2 regions of the Nonomuraea sp. NPDC050328 genome follow, and region 2 is predicted to be linked to the other one. Evidence: riboswitches for the same ligand, from Rfam matches in the RefSeq annotation. Region 2 holds a riboswitch; the other holds the start of a gene.
The links. A riboswitch is a leader RNA that binds a small molecule or an ion and turns the genes downstream of it on or off. The one in region 2 is predicted to bind S-adenosylmethionine.
Positions count from the first base shown of each region.

Region 1: linked by a shared signal. The riboswitch ahead of thrC (threonine synthase) and the one ahead of ACIBG7_RS17810 (aminotransferase class V-fold PLP-dependent enzyme) in region 2 are both predicted to bind S-adenosylmethionine.

Region 1 covers NZ_JBITIW010000010.1:24,678-31,660, forward strand. Annotated here, with positions in the region: gene ACIBG7_RS32070 (MFS transporter) at 1-1,011, opposite strand, end outside; gene ACIBG7_RS32075 (trehalose-6-phosphate synthase) at 1,065-2,474, opposite strand; gene ACIBG7_RS32080 (RNA polymerase sigma factor) at 2,505-3,059, shown strand; SAM riboswitch class I at 3,144-3,283, shown strand; gene thrC (threonine synthase) at 3,297-4,523, shown strand; gene ACIBG7_RS32090 (MoaD/ThiS family protein) at 4,523-4,798, shown strand; gene ACIBG7_RS32095 (cold-shock protein) at 5,044-5,244, shown strand; gene groL (chaperonin GroEL) at 5,577-6,983, shown strand, end outside.
Region 2 covers NZ_JBITIW010000004.1:328,985-335,967, forward strand. Annotated here, with positions in the region: gene ACIBG7_RS17800 (NADH-quinone oxidoreductase subunit D) at 1-995, opposite strand, end outside; gene ACIBG7_RS17805 (DoxX family protein) at 1,117-1,890, shown strand; gene ACIBG7_RS17810 (aminotransferase class V-fold PLP-dependent enzyme) at 2,457-3,755, opposite strand; SAM riboswitch class IV at 3,797-3,912, opposite strand; gene ACIBG7_RS17815 (TerC family protein) at 4,011-4,733, shown strand; gene ACIBG7_RS17820 (FAD-binding oxidoreductase) at 4,723-6,033, opposite strand; gene ACIBG7_RS17825 (cation:proton antiporter) at 6,067-6,983, opposite strand, start outside.

The DNA of each region.
Region 1 (6,983 bases), on a different contig from region 2:
CGCGACGCTGGCCCAGATCGAGCCGATCGCCGAGGCCCGGTCGGGCCGGCCGCCGGAGTTGGCGATCACGCCGGACAGCGCGAGCGGGAAGTGCAGCGCGATGCCCAGCCCGCACACCACGACGCCGGTCAGCGAGAGCACCGGGTTGGTGCTGAGCCAGAACAGCACCCAGCCGGCCCCGGTGACCGCGAGCGCGCCGACCAGCAGGGTGGTCGTCGTCAGCCGCAGCGCCAGGCGGGCGCCGACGAACCGGCCGGCGGCCAGGCCCGCGGCGAGGGCGGTGACGGTGATCGCGGCGCGTTCCGGCGTCAGGCCGGTGCGGGTGGTGACCAGCACCGCGGCCCACAGGTTGAAGGTGAACTCCAGCGCCACGCAGCAGAACAGCACCGCCCCGGCGGCGTAGAACTTCCACCCGAACCGGCCGCGGTGCTGCCGGTGCTCGCCCTGGTGGTCCTCCTCGGGGATCCAGTACCTGCCCAGCGTCAGCGCGAGCACGAGCGTGCACGCCGGGGTGAGCAGCAGCGCCGCGCGCCAGCCGGCCGCGCTCTGCGCCGCCGCGCTCAGCAGGAAGGGCGCGAAGAGCGCGATCGTCGCGCCGACCGCGTTGGCCTCGCTGATCGCCGCCGGGCCCGCCGGGCCGTGGTGGTCGCTCAGCGCGGCCATCGAGGCGTACAGGGTCAGCGTGCCGAAGCCGCTGGCCAGGCCGTAGCCCAGCAGGGTGGCCGGCAGCGCGGTCGTCGCCACCACCAGCAGCACGCCCGCGTTGACGCCGGCCAGGCCGATCCAGGTCGTCGCGCGCCTGCCGTACTTCCTGACCAGGTACGGCAGAGCAAGCCCCGCGGCGATGCCGCAGAGCGCCATCGAGGTGCCGTGCAGGCCGGCGACGGTCTGCGAGACCCGCTGGTCCTTCTGCAGCAGTGGCAGGGCCGCGCTGAGGCCGTACAGGTAGGTGGCGAAGGTGCCGAGCTGGAGGTAGATGAGCCAGGTCGGGCGATCTCTCGTCAGGCGCATCGCGGCCGTTGTCACGCGGGGACCCCCAGGGTGTCGGGCAGGGTCAAAGCGTACTAAAGGGCATTCAACTGGGCGGCCAGCCACCTTTCCGGGGGCAGCGCGGTGGCCTTGGCCCGCAGCCGCAGGGCTCGCCGTACCCGCTCCTGCTCGTCCATGATCAGCGCGGCGTGCAGCGCGCGGGCGGTCTCGCCGACGTCGAAGGGGTTGACCACCAGCGCGTCCTCGCCCAGCTCGGCGGCGGCGCCGGCCTCGCGGGAGAGCACGAGCGCGCAGCGGTCGGACAGCACCGGCCCCTCCTTGGCGACCAGGTTCATGCCGTCGCGCACCGGGTTGACCAGGAGCACGTCGGCCAGGCGGTAGGCGGCCAGGCTGCGCGGGTAGTCGTCGTCGACGTTGAGGATGAGCGGGTCCCAGTCCTCCGTGGCGTACTCGTCCTCGATCTCCTTGGCGCAGCGCTGCACCGCGGCGGTGTACTCGCGGTACTCGGGCAGGTCGTGCCGGCTCGGGTAGGCGAAGGCCAGGTGCACCACCCGGCCGTGCCACTCGGGATGGGCGGCGAGGAACTCGCGGTAGGCCATCAGGCCGCGCACGATGTTCTTCGACAGCTCGGTGCGGTCGATCCGCACGATCAGCCGCCGCCCGCCGGTCTGCTCCCGTAATGCCGCGACATGGGACTCGACGTCGGGCTCGCAGGCGCGGGCCCACAGCGCGTCGCCGTCCACCCCCAGGCTGTGGACGCCGATGCGGGTGGTGCGCCCGTCATGGGTGACCGCTTCGGCGGAGACCTCCGCGCCGAGCAGGTGGCGGCAGCAGTCCATGAACGCGCGCGCCCAGCGCTCGGTCAGGAAGCCGGCGTGGTCGGCGCCCAGGATGCCCTCCAGCACCTCGCGCCCCACCTCGTCGGGCAGCAGCGAGAAGTACTCGGGCGGCGCCCACGGCGTGTGGCTGAAGTGCGCGATGCGCAGATCGGGCCGCTCGGCGCGGAGCATCGCCGGGGTGAGGGTGAGGTGGTAGTCCTGGACCATCACCCGCGCCTCGTGCGCCGCCTCCTCGGCCAGGGCCAGCGCGAAGGCGCCGTTGTAGTCGCGGTAGGACTCCCACTCGCGCTCGAAGCGGGTGCCGAAGTGCGGGCTGGTCGGGATGTCGTAGAGCAGGTGGTTGACGAACCAGAGCGTGGAGTTGGCAACCGCGTTGTAAGCCCGGTGAAAGGTGGCTGGGGGAATATCCAGCATGCGCAACGGACCGGTGTCGTACCCCGCGTGGTCGAGCCGGCCGCCGGGGGCCTGCCGTACCGCGCCGCGGTCGCCGTCGGACAGCGCGGCACAGACCCAGAGCACGTCCTTGGCCACCCCCGACAGGCCCGAGACCAGCCCGCCGCCGCCGCGTTTCATCGTCAGGACGCCGTCGGCGTCGACCGTGAAGGAGACCGGCCCCCGGTTGGAGGCCACCAGGACGCTGTTCATGAAAACCCTCCCCGCTCTTAGGATCTCTCTATGGCGCTTGATGAGCTAACCGAGGAACTGGCCCGATCCGCAGCGGGCGGCGATCACCGTGCGCTCGGTGAGCTGCTCAAGCGGATCGAGCCCGATGTGTTGCGGCACTGCGCCCGGATCTTGCCCTACCACCAGGATGCCGAGGAAGCCTGCCAGGACACGCTGCTGGCCGTGGCGCGAAACATCGGCCGGTTCGAGGGGCGGGCCCGCTTCAGCACGTGGCTGCACATCGTGACGGCCAACTGCGCGCGCACCACCTACCGCTCGCTCAAGCGGCGCGCGGCCGAGCAGACCTCCGACGAACTGCCCACCCAGCGGCCCGACGTGCGCCGGGTGAGCGTGATCGCCGGCTCGCGGCTCGACCTGCTCGACGCGATGGAGGCGCTGGAGGCCGACAAGCCGGACCTGGCGCAGGCTCTGGTGTTGCGCGACATCGTCCAGCTCGACTACAACGAGGTGGCCGAACAGCTCGGCATCCCGCTCGGCACCGCCAAGTCGCGCATCCACCAGGCGCGCAAGTACGTGCAGGCGGCACTGGGCGAGGACTACCGCTGAGACGGCCTGTCTCGACTGGCGAGACGCTGAGTTGTCAGCGTCGCCAGTCCAGGTAGAGTGCTGCGCAGAAACACAACTTCATATTGCTCATCCAGAGGGGTGGAGGGACCGGCCCTGCGAAGCCCCGGCAACCCTCCCGGTTCGTGCTCGTGACGTGACGAGGCCGACCGGGACAGGTGCCAATTCCGGCCCGTGACCAAGGTGGTCGCGGGCGAAGATGAGGGAAGGCCTCGCTTCATGTCGCTCGACTTCGGCCCTGCTGTCGCGCTCTCCTGCCGCGAATGCGGCACGCGCTACGACCTCGGTCCCCACTTCGCCTGTCTCGAGTGTTTCGGGCCGCTCGAGGTGGCCTACGACTTCGGTACGGTGACCCGCTCGGACATCGAGTCCGGTCCCGACAACATCTGGCGCTACCGGCGGCTCCTCCCGGTCCCCGTGGACGTGACCGAGAAGCGCAACATGAACCCCGGCTGGACCAAGCTGGTCCGCGCCGAGGGGCTCGGCAAGTCGCTCGGTCTCAAGTCCCTGCACATCAAGGACGACTCCGGCAACCCCACCCACTCCTTCAAGGACCGGGTGGTCGCGATCGCCGTCGAGGCGGCCCGCACCTTCGGTTTCCACACCCTGTCGTGCTCCTCCACCGGCAACCTGGCCGGCGCGGTCACCGCCGCGGCCGCCCGCGCCGGGCTGGAGGCCTGCGTCTTCATCCCCGCCGACCTGGAGCAGGCGAAGATCGCCATGGCCCGGGTGTTCGGCGGCAAGCTGATCGGCATCGAGGGCACCTACGACGAGGTCAACCGCTTCTGCTCGGAGCTGATCGGCGACCCGGCCGGCGAGAAGTGGGGCTTCGTCAACGTCAACCTGCGGCCCTACTACGCCGAGGGATCCAAGACGCTGGCCTACGAGATCGCGGAGCAGCTCGGCTGGCGGCTGCCGGACCAGATCGTCATCCCGGTGGCCTCCGGCTCGCAGCTCACGAAGATCGACAAGGGCTTCAAGGAGCTCGTCGCGCTCGGCCTCGTCGAGGAGAAGCCGTACAAGATCTTCGCGGCCCAGGCGACCGGGTGCTCGCCGGTGGCGGCGGCCTACAAGGCCGGGCACGACGTGGTCCAGCCGGTGAAGCCGGACACGATCGCCAAGTCGCTGGCGATCGGCAACCCGGCCGACGGCCCCTACGTGCTCGACATCGCCCGCCGGACCGGCGGCGCGGTGGAGGACGTCACCGACGCCGAGATCGTCTCGGCGATCCACCTGCTGGCCTCGACCGAGGGCATCTTCGCCGAGACGGCGGGCGGGGTCACCGTGGGAGTGCTGCGCAAGCTCGTGGCGGCCGGGAAGCTCGACCCCGAGCTGGACACGGTGGTGCTCAACACCGGCGACGGCCTCAAGACCCTCGACGTGGTCACGGCCGAGCCGTCCGCGGTGATCAAGCCCTCGCTCGACGCGTTTAGGAAGGTTATCTGATGAGTGTTTCGGTGCGGATTCCGACAATTCTGCGCACATACACGGGCGGAAGTGCAGATGTGCGCGGGGAGGGCGCGACGCTTCGCGAGGTGCTCCAGAAGCTCGACGCCGACTTCCCGGGTATCGGCGCGCGAATTCTGGATGAATCGGGCAAGATTCGCCGTTTTGTCAATGTCTATGTCGGGGAAGAGGACGTCCGTTTCTCCGAGGGCCTTGACACCGCGACGCCCGAAGGCGCGCAGATCTCGATCATCCCGGCGGTCGCGGGCGGCTGATCCGGCCCCTTCCGTACGACGCACCCCCTGGGCCCTCGCCCGGGGGGTGTTCGTATCTGCAGGGACATTTCAAACTTAAAGGAAATGTAGCGCTAAGCAGTTTTGTGCTTGACTCTGTTCCCCAATGCCACCTCACAGGTATGGTCGAGTGCGGTCGACTGGCTGGAAATCCCCTTAAGTCAGGAAGACTGCGGATCTTGCGAGAGGAATGGGCGAGGTCCGGAGCCCAGTTAGAGGAGTCGGAAGTGGCGCAGGGCACCGTCAAGTGGTTCAACGCGGACAAGGGCTACGGCTTCATCGCGGTAGACGGTGGTAAGGATGTCTTCGTCCATTACTCAGCGATCATGATGGACGGCTATCGGTCTCTCGAGCAGGGCCAGCGGGTCGAGTTCGAGATCACGCAGGGACAGAAGGGGCCGCAGGCCGAATCTGTCCGAGCGGTCTGACACACACACCTGGCCGGTGGTTCGTACGGCAACGCAGTCCGTGCGAACCGCCCACGAACGCGCGTGGCCGGGTCCGTTCCGGACCCGGCCCGAGCCCCGGCCTCCGGCGACCCGTCCCAGGTGAGGCACCCTCATGAGCAGCCGACTCATGGCGTCGGCTTGCACTCGACCGGGTAGAGTGCTAAACAGTTCGTTGGCACTCTCGATAGCAGAGTGCCAATGATGGATCGAGGCGATGGGGCCTGCCGCAGGGAGATGCAGGCCTATATGCCGTCGCGGGCTTCGGCTCGATCCCTTATGCAAACCACCCTGCATCTGGGAGGTCCAGCCTTATGGCAGCCAAGATGATCGCGTTTGACGAGGACGCCCGGCGCGGTCTCGAGCGCGGTATGAACCAGCTCGCCGACGCCGTCAAGGTGACCCTCGGCCCGAAGGGCCGCAACGTCGTTCTGGAGAAGAAGTGGGGCGCCCCCACGATCACCAACGACGGTGTGTCCATCGCCAAGGAGATCGAGCTCGAGGACCCGTACGAGAAGATCGGTGCGGAGCTCGTCAAGGAAGTCGCCAAGAAGACCGACGACGTCGCGGGTGACGGCACCACCACCGCCACCGTGCTCGCCCAGGCGCTGGTGCGCGAGGGCCTGCGCAACGTTGCCGCCGGCGCCAACCCGATGGCCCTGAAGAAGGGCATCGAGGCCGCCGTCGAGCGCGTCAGCGAGGAGCTCTCCAAGCTGGCCAAGGACGTGGAGACCAAGGAGCAGATCGCTTCGACCGCCTCCATCTCCGCCGCCGACCCCGAGATCGGCGCGCTCATCGCCGAGGCGATGGACAAGGTCGGCAAGGAAGGCGTCATCACCGTCGAGGAGAGCAACACCTTCGGCCTCGAGCTCGAGCTCACCGAGGGCATGCGCTTCGACAAGGGGTACGTGTCCGGTTACTTCGTGACCGACCCCGACCGGATGGAGGCCGTCCTCGAGGACCCCTACATCCTGATCGTCAACAGCAAGGTCTCCGCCAACAAGGACCTGCTCCCCGTTCTCGACAAGGTCGTGCAGTCCGGCAAGCCGCTGCTGATCATCGCCGAGGACATCGAGGGCGAGGCCCTGGCCACCCTGGTCGTCAACAAGATCCGCGGGCTGTTCAAGTCCGTCGCGGTCAAGGCGCCCGGCTTCGGTGACCGCCGCAAGGCCATGCTGAACGACATCGCCATCCTGACCGGCGGCCAGGTCATCGCCGAGGAGGTCGGTCTCAAGCTCGAGAACGCCACCCTCGACCTGCTCGGCCGCGCTCGCAAGGTCGTCGTCACCAAGGACGAGACGACCATCGTCGACGGCGCCGGTGACGCGGACCAGATCTCCGGCCGGGTCAACGAGATCCGCTCCGAGATCGACCGCACCGACTCCGACTACGACCGCGAGAAGCTCCAGGAGCGCCTCGCCAAGCTGGCCGGCGGCGTCGCCGTCATCAAGGCCGGCGCGGCCACCGAGGTCGAGCTCAAGGAGCGCAAGCACCGCATCGAGGACGCCGTTCGCAACGCGAAGGCGGCCGTCGAGGAGGGCATCGTCCCCGGCGGTGGTGTCGCGCTGCTGCAGGCCGGCGCCAAGGCGTTCGACAAGCTCGAGCTCACCGGCGACGAGGCCACCGGCGCGGCGATCGTGCGCAAGGCTCTGGAGGAGCCGCTCAAGCAGATCGCGGTCAACGCCGGTCTCGAGGGCGGCGTCGTGGTGGAGAAGGTTCGC
Region 2 (6,983 bases):
TAGTAGCCGTTGATGCCCAGCGGGTTCTCCGTCCAGGCGTAGGTGTGGCCCTCCGGCACCTTCAGCACCTTGGGCAGGCGCTGGTTCACCGGGCCTGGCGGCAGGTCGCGCATCCGCTCCACGCAGCGCTCGGCCAGGTCGAGGGAGACCTGGAGCTGCTCGAAGAGCACCTCGAAGCGGGCGTGGCAGTCACCGGCCGTGCGGGTCACCACCTTGACCGGGAGTTCGGGGTAGGCGAGGTACGGCTGGTCGCGGCGCAGGTCGAAGTCAACGCCCGAGGCGCGGGCGATCGGGCCGCTCACGCCGTACTGCATGATCTGCTCGCGGCTCAGCACGCCGACGCCCCGGGTGCGGGCCAGGAAGATCTCGTTGCCGAGGATGAGGTTCTCGATGTCGGGGACGCGCCGCCGTACCTCGGTGAGGGTCTCGGACACCCGGTCGAGCCAGCCGAGCGGGAGGTCCTCCTTCAGCCCGCCGACGCGGTTGAACATGTAGTGCATGCGACCGCCGGAGATCTCCTCCATCACCGCCTGGAGCCGCTCGCGCTCGTTGAAGGCGTAGAAGATCGGGGTGATCGCGCCCAGTTCGAGCGGGTAGGAGCCGAGGAACATCAGGTGCGACAACATCCGGTTGAGCTCGGCCAGCAGGGTGCGGGCCCAGACCGCGCGGATCGGCACCTCCATGCCGAGCAGGCGCTCGGCGGCGAGCACCACGCCGAGCTCGTTGGCGAAACCGGACAGCCAGTCGTGCCGGTTGGCCAGCATGATGATCTGGCGGTAGTCGCGCACCTCGAACAGCTTCTCGGCGCCGCGGTGCATGTAGCCGATGATCGGCTCGCAGCCGGAGATGCGCTCGCCGTCGAGGGTCAGCCGCAGCCGCAACACGCCGTGGGTGGACGGGTGCTGGGGGCCGATGTTGAGGACCATGTCCTCGGTGGCCAGCTCCTTGCCCACCTCGGCGGCGCCTGCCCCGATGCCGACCACCCGTTCTGTCATAAGCCCCATGCTGCCACCCAGCCCGGGGGTCTTCCAGCACAGGCCTCGGTCAAGGAACGGCAATAACCCGCATTTCGGGTGTAGCGAGGGGGAGGAATGTCTTGATTGGGGGGATTCAGGGATGAAGAAGGTTCCAGTAGACATCGCAGCGCTGATCGCACGGATCGTGCTCGGCGTGATCTTCGTGGCGCACGGCTGGCAGAAATGGCAGAACGGCATCGACGCCACGACCCAGATGTTCACCCAGGCCGGAGTGCCCCAGCCCCAGCTCGCCGCCACGTTCACCATGGTCGCGGAACTGGTCGGCGGCGCTCTGCTGATCCTCGGGCTGTTCGTGCGGGTGGCGGCGCTTCTGCTGCTGGCCGTCACGATCGGGGCGATGATCTTCGTGCACTTCCGTAACGGGATCTTCATCGCCGACAACGGGTGGGAGCTCGTGGGGGCCCTGGGGGCGGGATGCCTCATGCTCATGGCCACCGGGGGTGGGCGGCTTGGGCTTGACGGGCTCTACCTGGCTCTGCGGCGGCGCAACAAGGCGCGGGACGCCGCCCAGGAGGAGTTGTCCACGGCTCGTCAGGCGCGGGAGGACGCCGAGCGCAAGGCCGCCGAGGCCCGCACCGAGGCCGCGGAGGCCGAGGCGGCCCGAGCCGCCGACCGCGAGGCCCGGCGTGACGCCGTCCAGGAGTCGACCGGGGCCACCCGGGACGTCGCCCGGGACGCCGCCGACGACGCCCGTGACTCCGCCCGCGACGCCCGCCACTCCGCGGCGTCGGCCCAGGCCGCCGAGGAAACCCGCCCCAACACCGTGCCCCAACAGGCCCACGGCCTCTCCGAGGCGGACCGCAGGGACATCGACGCCTTGCTCGCCGACGAAAAGCGCCGAGGCGAATCCTGACCCACCCAATAGCGGGCGGGCCGCACCGGGTCCTGAGGCCGGGGTGGCCGGGCCGCGGTGGCCGGGCTGCGGTGGCCGGGCTGCGGTGGCCGGGCTGGCCGGGCCGGGGATGCCGAGGTGCCGGGCCGGGGTGGTCGGGTTGGCCGGGCCGGGGTGGCCGAGGTGCCGGGCCGGGGTGGCCGAGGTACCCCGGCTTAGGGATGCCGGGTGGCCGAGGTGGCCGGGCTAGGGATGCCGGGGTGGTCGGGGTGGTCAGGGTGGTCGGGGTGGCCGGAGGGGCCGGGGTGAGGAGGCCGGGGTCGCCGCAGCCCGGGGGCCAGGCGGACCCACCGCCCGGCCCACGCCGCCACCCGATACGGCGAGGACCCCGTGCGGTGGCCGCCCGTCCACCGATGCGGCGAGGACCCCGTGCGGTGGCCGCCCGTCCACCGATGCGGCGAGGACCCCGTGGGGTCGCCGCCCGTCCACCGATGCGGCGAGCACCCTGTACGGCGGCCACCGGTCCACCGATGCGGCGAGAACCCCGGACAAGGGCCACCGAGGCGGCGAGGATCCCGCGTGGGGGGTCAGCGGGTGGTGAGGTTGTGGAGGGCGGTGAGGAGGCGGTCGATGTGCTCGTCGGTGGTGCCCAGGCCGATGGAGGCGCGGACGGCTGAGGCGGTGCCGTCCTCACAGCCACCGTCCGCAGTCCCCAGCAGGTGCCGCACGAAGGGATGCGCGCAGAACTTCCCGTCCCGCACCCCGATCCCGTACTCGGCCGACAGAACCTCGGCCACCTCCCGAGCGGTGAACCCGTCGACCACGAACGACACGATCCCCACCCGAGGGTGGTCAGCCCCCCACAGGGAAAGCTCCCGCACCCCGGAAAGGCCCGCGATCCCGGCCCGGAGCCGCCCGATCAGCCGCTCCTCCTCCCGCACGAGCGCCGTCCACCCGGTGGCGGAGAGCGCGTCACAGGCGGCGGCCAGCGCGATGGCGCCGAGCACGTTCGGGGTGCCGGCCTCGTGCCGGGGCTCGGGGTCGTCGTGCCACTCGATCTCGTCGTTGACCGCCCGCACAGCGCCGCCGCCCTTGAGGTACGGCTCGCCCGCCGCCAGCCAGTCCCGCCGCCCGATCAGCACCCCGGCCCCGAAGGGCGCGTAGAGCTTGTGCCCGGAGAAGGCGACGTAGTCGAGGTCGAGCGCGGTGATGTTGAGCCGCCGGTGCGGCACGAGCTGGGCGGCGTCGACGAGGATGCGCGCCCCGTGCCGGTGGGCGATGTGCGCCAGGGCCGCGATCGGCCAGAGTTCGCCGGTGACGTTGGAGGCTGCGGTGACGACCAGCAGCTTGGGGCCGTCGATCCCGGCGAGGGTCTCGTCCACGGCGCGTACGGCCTCGCCGGGGAAGGCGGGCGGCGCCAGCCGTACGACATCGGTCCAGGGGAGCAGCGAGGCGTGGTGCTCGGTGTCGAAGACGACCACGGTGGTGCCTTCGGGCAGGCAGCCGGCCAGCAGGTTGGTGGAGTCGGTGGTGTTCCGGGTGAAGATCACCGCGTCGTCGGGGCGGGCGCCGGCGAAGGCCCGCACGGTGTGCCGCGCCTGCTCGTAGCGGGCGGTGGTGAGCTGGGAGGCGTAGCCGGCGCCGCGGTGGACGCTGGAGTAGGCCGGCAGGGCGGCGGTCACGGCCGCGCTGACCGGCTCCAGACAGGGCGCGCTGGCGGCGTAGTCGAGGTTGGCGTAACCCACCAGCCGGCCGCCCTTGACCGGAACCTCCAGGTCGGCACCCAGGACCGCGGGCAACTCACGCGCGCCGGACTCGCCGGGCGAGGCGGCGGGGGAGGTGGTGCTCTGGGCGGGGACAGAGCTGAAGATGCTGAGCGTGGACACGGCGAACTCCTTCGAGGCCATGGGCCCCGATCCGTCCGTGGAGCCCGCGCTTGCCCGCCACACCTCGTGACGGACCAGGTCCTCACCCGGGGCACCCCGCCGCGGACGCGAGGGTTGCCGGCCAGCAAGCCGGGGCTGTGCGCTGGCACTCATGACCTTCGTCGGAACTATAACCGACACAGGGGCGGAAACCGCAAGTCGCGAACTTTCTCGAGTCGACGATCGTTGTGTGCAGATTGAGCAAGGAGGTACAGAATGCTGGACTGGGTGACCAACCCAGAGATCTGGATCGGGTTTCTCACCCTGGTCGCACTCGAGATCGTGCTGGGCATTGACAACATCATCTTCATCTCGATCATCGCCGGGAAGCTCCCGCCCGAGCAGCGCGACCGTGCTCGGGTGCTGGGTCTCGCCGCCGCGTTGATCAGCCGCCTGGTGCTGCTGCTCGCCCTGTCGTGGGTGATCAGGCTGACCGAACCGCTCTTCACCGTGCTGGGTCAGGAGATATCCGGACGAGATCTGATCCTCATTCTCGGCGGTCTGTTCCTGCTGGCCAAGAGCGTGCTGGAGATCGGCCACAGCATGGAGCTCAAGGACGGCGAGGGGGGCACCAAGCGCAAGGTCACCTCGTTCGCCTCGGCGATCATCCAGATCATGATCCTGGACATCGTCTTCTCGCTGGACTCGGTCATCACCGCGGTCGGCATGGTCGACGAGCTGGGCGTGATGATCGCCGCGGTCATCGTCTCGGTGATCGTGATGCTCTTCGCCAGCGGCCCGATCAGCCGTTTCGTGGACCGGCACCCGAGCATCAAGATGCTGGCGCTGTCCTTCCTCGTGCTGATCGGCGTCGTGCTGCTCGCCGAGGGCTTCGAGCAGCACATCAGCAAGGGTTACATCTACTTCGCGATGGCCTTCTCCCTGGTCGTGGAGATGCTGAACATCCGGATGCGGAGCAGGCACCGGGCTAAGCAGTAAGGGTCCGCTCGCCGCCGAACAGGCCCGCCGGGTCGAGGCGTCTCTTCGTCTCGGCCAGGCGCGCGCCGTACTCCGGGGTGAACGCCCGCGCGATCTGGTCGAGCCCGGCGGCGAAGTTGAACGGCGTGTAGCCGGTCGCGGCGGCGCCGAGTCCGGCCGAGAAGCGGCCGCCGAAGTCCTGCACGGCGGCGGCGACGTCCGGCCCGGGCGCGAGGCTGACCGCCTCGGCCACGAACTCGCCCTGGGCGTAGGCCAGCCCGGGGTCGAGCTGCGGCGCGCCGCCGATGTGCCGCACCAGCCACAGCAGGTACGGCTCGGCATCCCGGGGCGAGATGCCGGCGAGGTAGTCGATCGCTTCGTCGCTGAGCCCGGCCAGCATCTCCGCGCGCAACATGAACGGCAGCGGATCGGTCGGGTCGGCGGTGATCTCGTCGATCCGGTTCGAGGGCATCGGCCCGGTGAGGTCCATGACGAGTCCCGGCAGCGCCCGCAGCGGCGCGAGCAGCTCGTCCATGCCCGAGTGGTCGGGTCCGGGGTGGCACAGGCAGATCCGGGCGACCGACTGGCCGCGCATCGGCGGCGGCACGAAGGGCGCGTCCGGCACGTGCAGCACACCCACCGCGGAGGTCAGCTCGCGCGGCACGGTGGCCACCCAGTCGCGGTAGGCGAGGAGGACGTCCCTGGCCAGGTCGGCCGGCCACATCATGGACCCGGCGTAGAGCTGCGCGGCCGGGAACAGCCGGGTGCGCAGCGCGGTGACCACGCCCAGGTTGGGCCCGAAGCCGCGCAGCGCGGCCATCAGCCCGGGGTCGCGCTGGTCGTCGACCCAGCGGATCTCGCCGTCGGCGGTGACGAGCTGGAGTTCGACGATGGCCTGCGCGGCCAGGCCGAAGGGCCGGGCCAGGAAGCCCAGGCCGCCGCCGAGGCTGTAGCCGACGACGCCGACGTCGCTGGTGCTGCCCACCAGGGGCGCCAGGCCGTGCGGGTGGGCGGCGTCGATGACCGCCTTCCACTTGGCGCCGGGGCCGACCAGGGCGGTGTCGCCGTCGATGGCGACGGTGTCCATGCCGGAGGTGACGAGGAGCAGGTCGTCTTCGGTGGCGGGGCGCAGCGCGCCGTGCCCGGTGGCCTGCACGCGCACGCGCAGTCCGCGCTGGGCGGCGAAGACGACCGCCTCGGCGACCTGCTCGGCGGTCTCGGCGACCGCCACGTAGGCGGGCCGGTGCACGATGGCGGCGTTCCACGCCGCGCAGAGACCCGGATACTCAGAGTCACCGTGCTGGAGTAGGCGAAGTGGCATGCCTCGAGTGTCGAGGCATGCCCGCACCGTCCGCTAGCTGGGAGAACTACGTAGGAGCCGGGTCAGCAGCGGCTCCACCAGCCGGGCGGCCAGCGGTCCGAAGGCGGCCAGCACGAGGACGTAGGTCGCCGCCAGCGGGCCGAGATCGGGGTGGACCCCGGCGGCCACCGCCAGTCCGGCGATGACGATGTTGAACTCGCCGCGCGGGATCAGCCCGATGCCGGCTCTGACCCGGCCGGCCCGGCCCACGCCGGCCCGTCTGGCCGCCCAGGCGCCGGTCCCGAGCTTGGTCAGCATGCTGATCACCGCGAGCAGGATGGCCAGCCCCGCCACCGGCGGGATCTTCGTCGGATCGGTCTGCAGGCCGAAGAAGACGAAGAAGACCGCGGCGAACAGGTCGCGCAGCGGCGCGAGCAGGGCCCGCGCCTCGTGCGCGAGCTCACCGGACAGCGCGATGCCGACGAGGAAGGCGCCGACCGCCGCCGAGACCTGGAGCTGTTGCGCGAGCCCCGCGACCAGCAGCGCCAGGCCGAGCACCTTGAGCAGCAGCACCTCGGCGTTGGGGCTGCTCACGAAGGCCTCGATGAAGCGCCCGAACTTGAGCGAGATGATCAGCACGCCGGTCACCGTCAGCAGCGCGACGCCGACCGAGACCGCGCCCGCCACCACCCCGACGCCGGCCAGCAGCGCGGTCAGCACGGGCAGGTAGACGGCCATGGTCAGGTCCTCGAAGACCAGCAGGCTGAGCACGACCGGGGTCTCGCGGTTGCCGATCCAGCCGAGGTCGGACAGCACCTTGGCGGTGATGCCGGAGGAGGTCATGTAGGTCACGCCGCCGAGCGCGACCGCGGCCACCGGGCCCCAGCCGAGCAGCAGCGCGGCGATCACGCCGGGGGCGGCGTTGAGCACGAGGTCGACGACTCCGGCCAGGGCGTTGCCGCGCAGGCTGG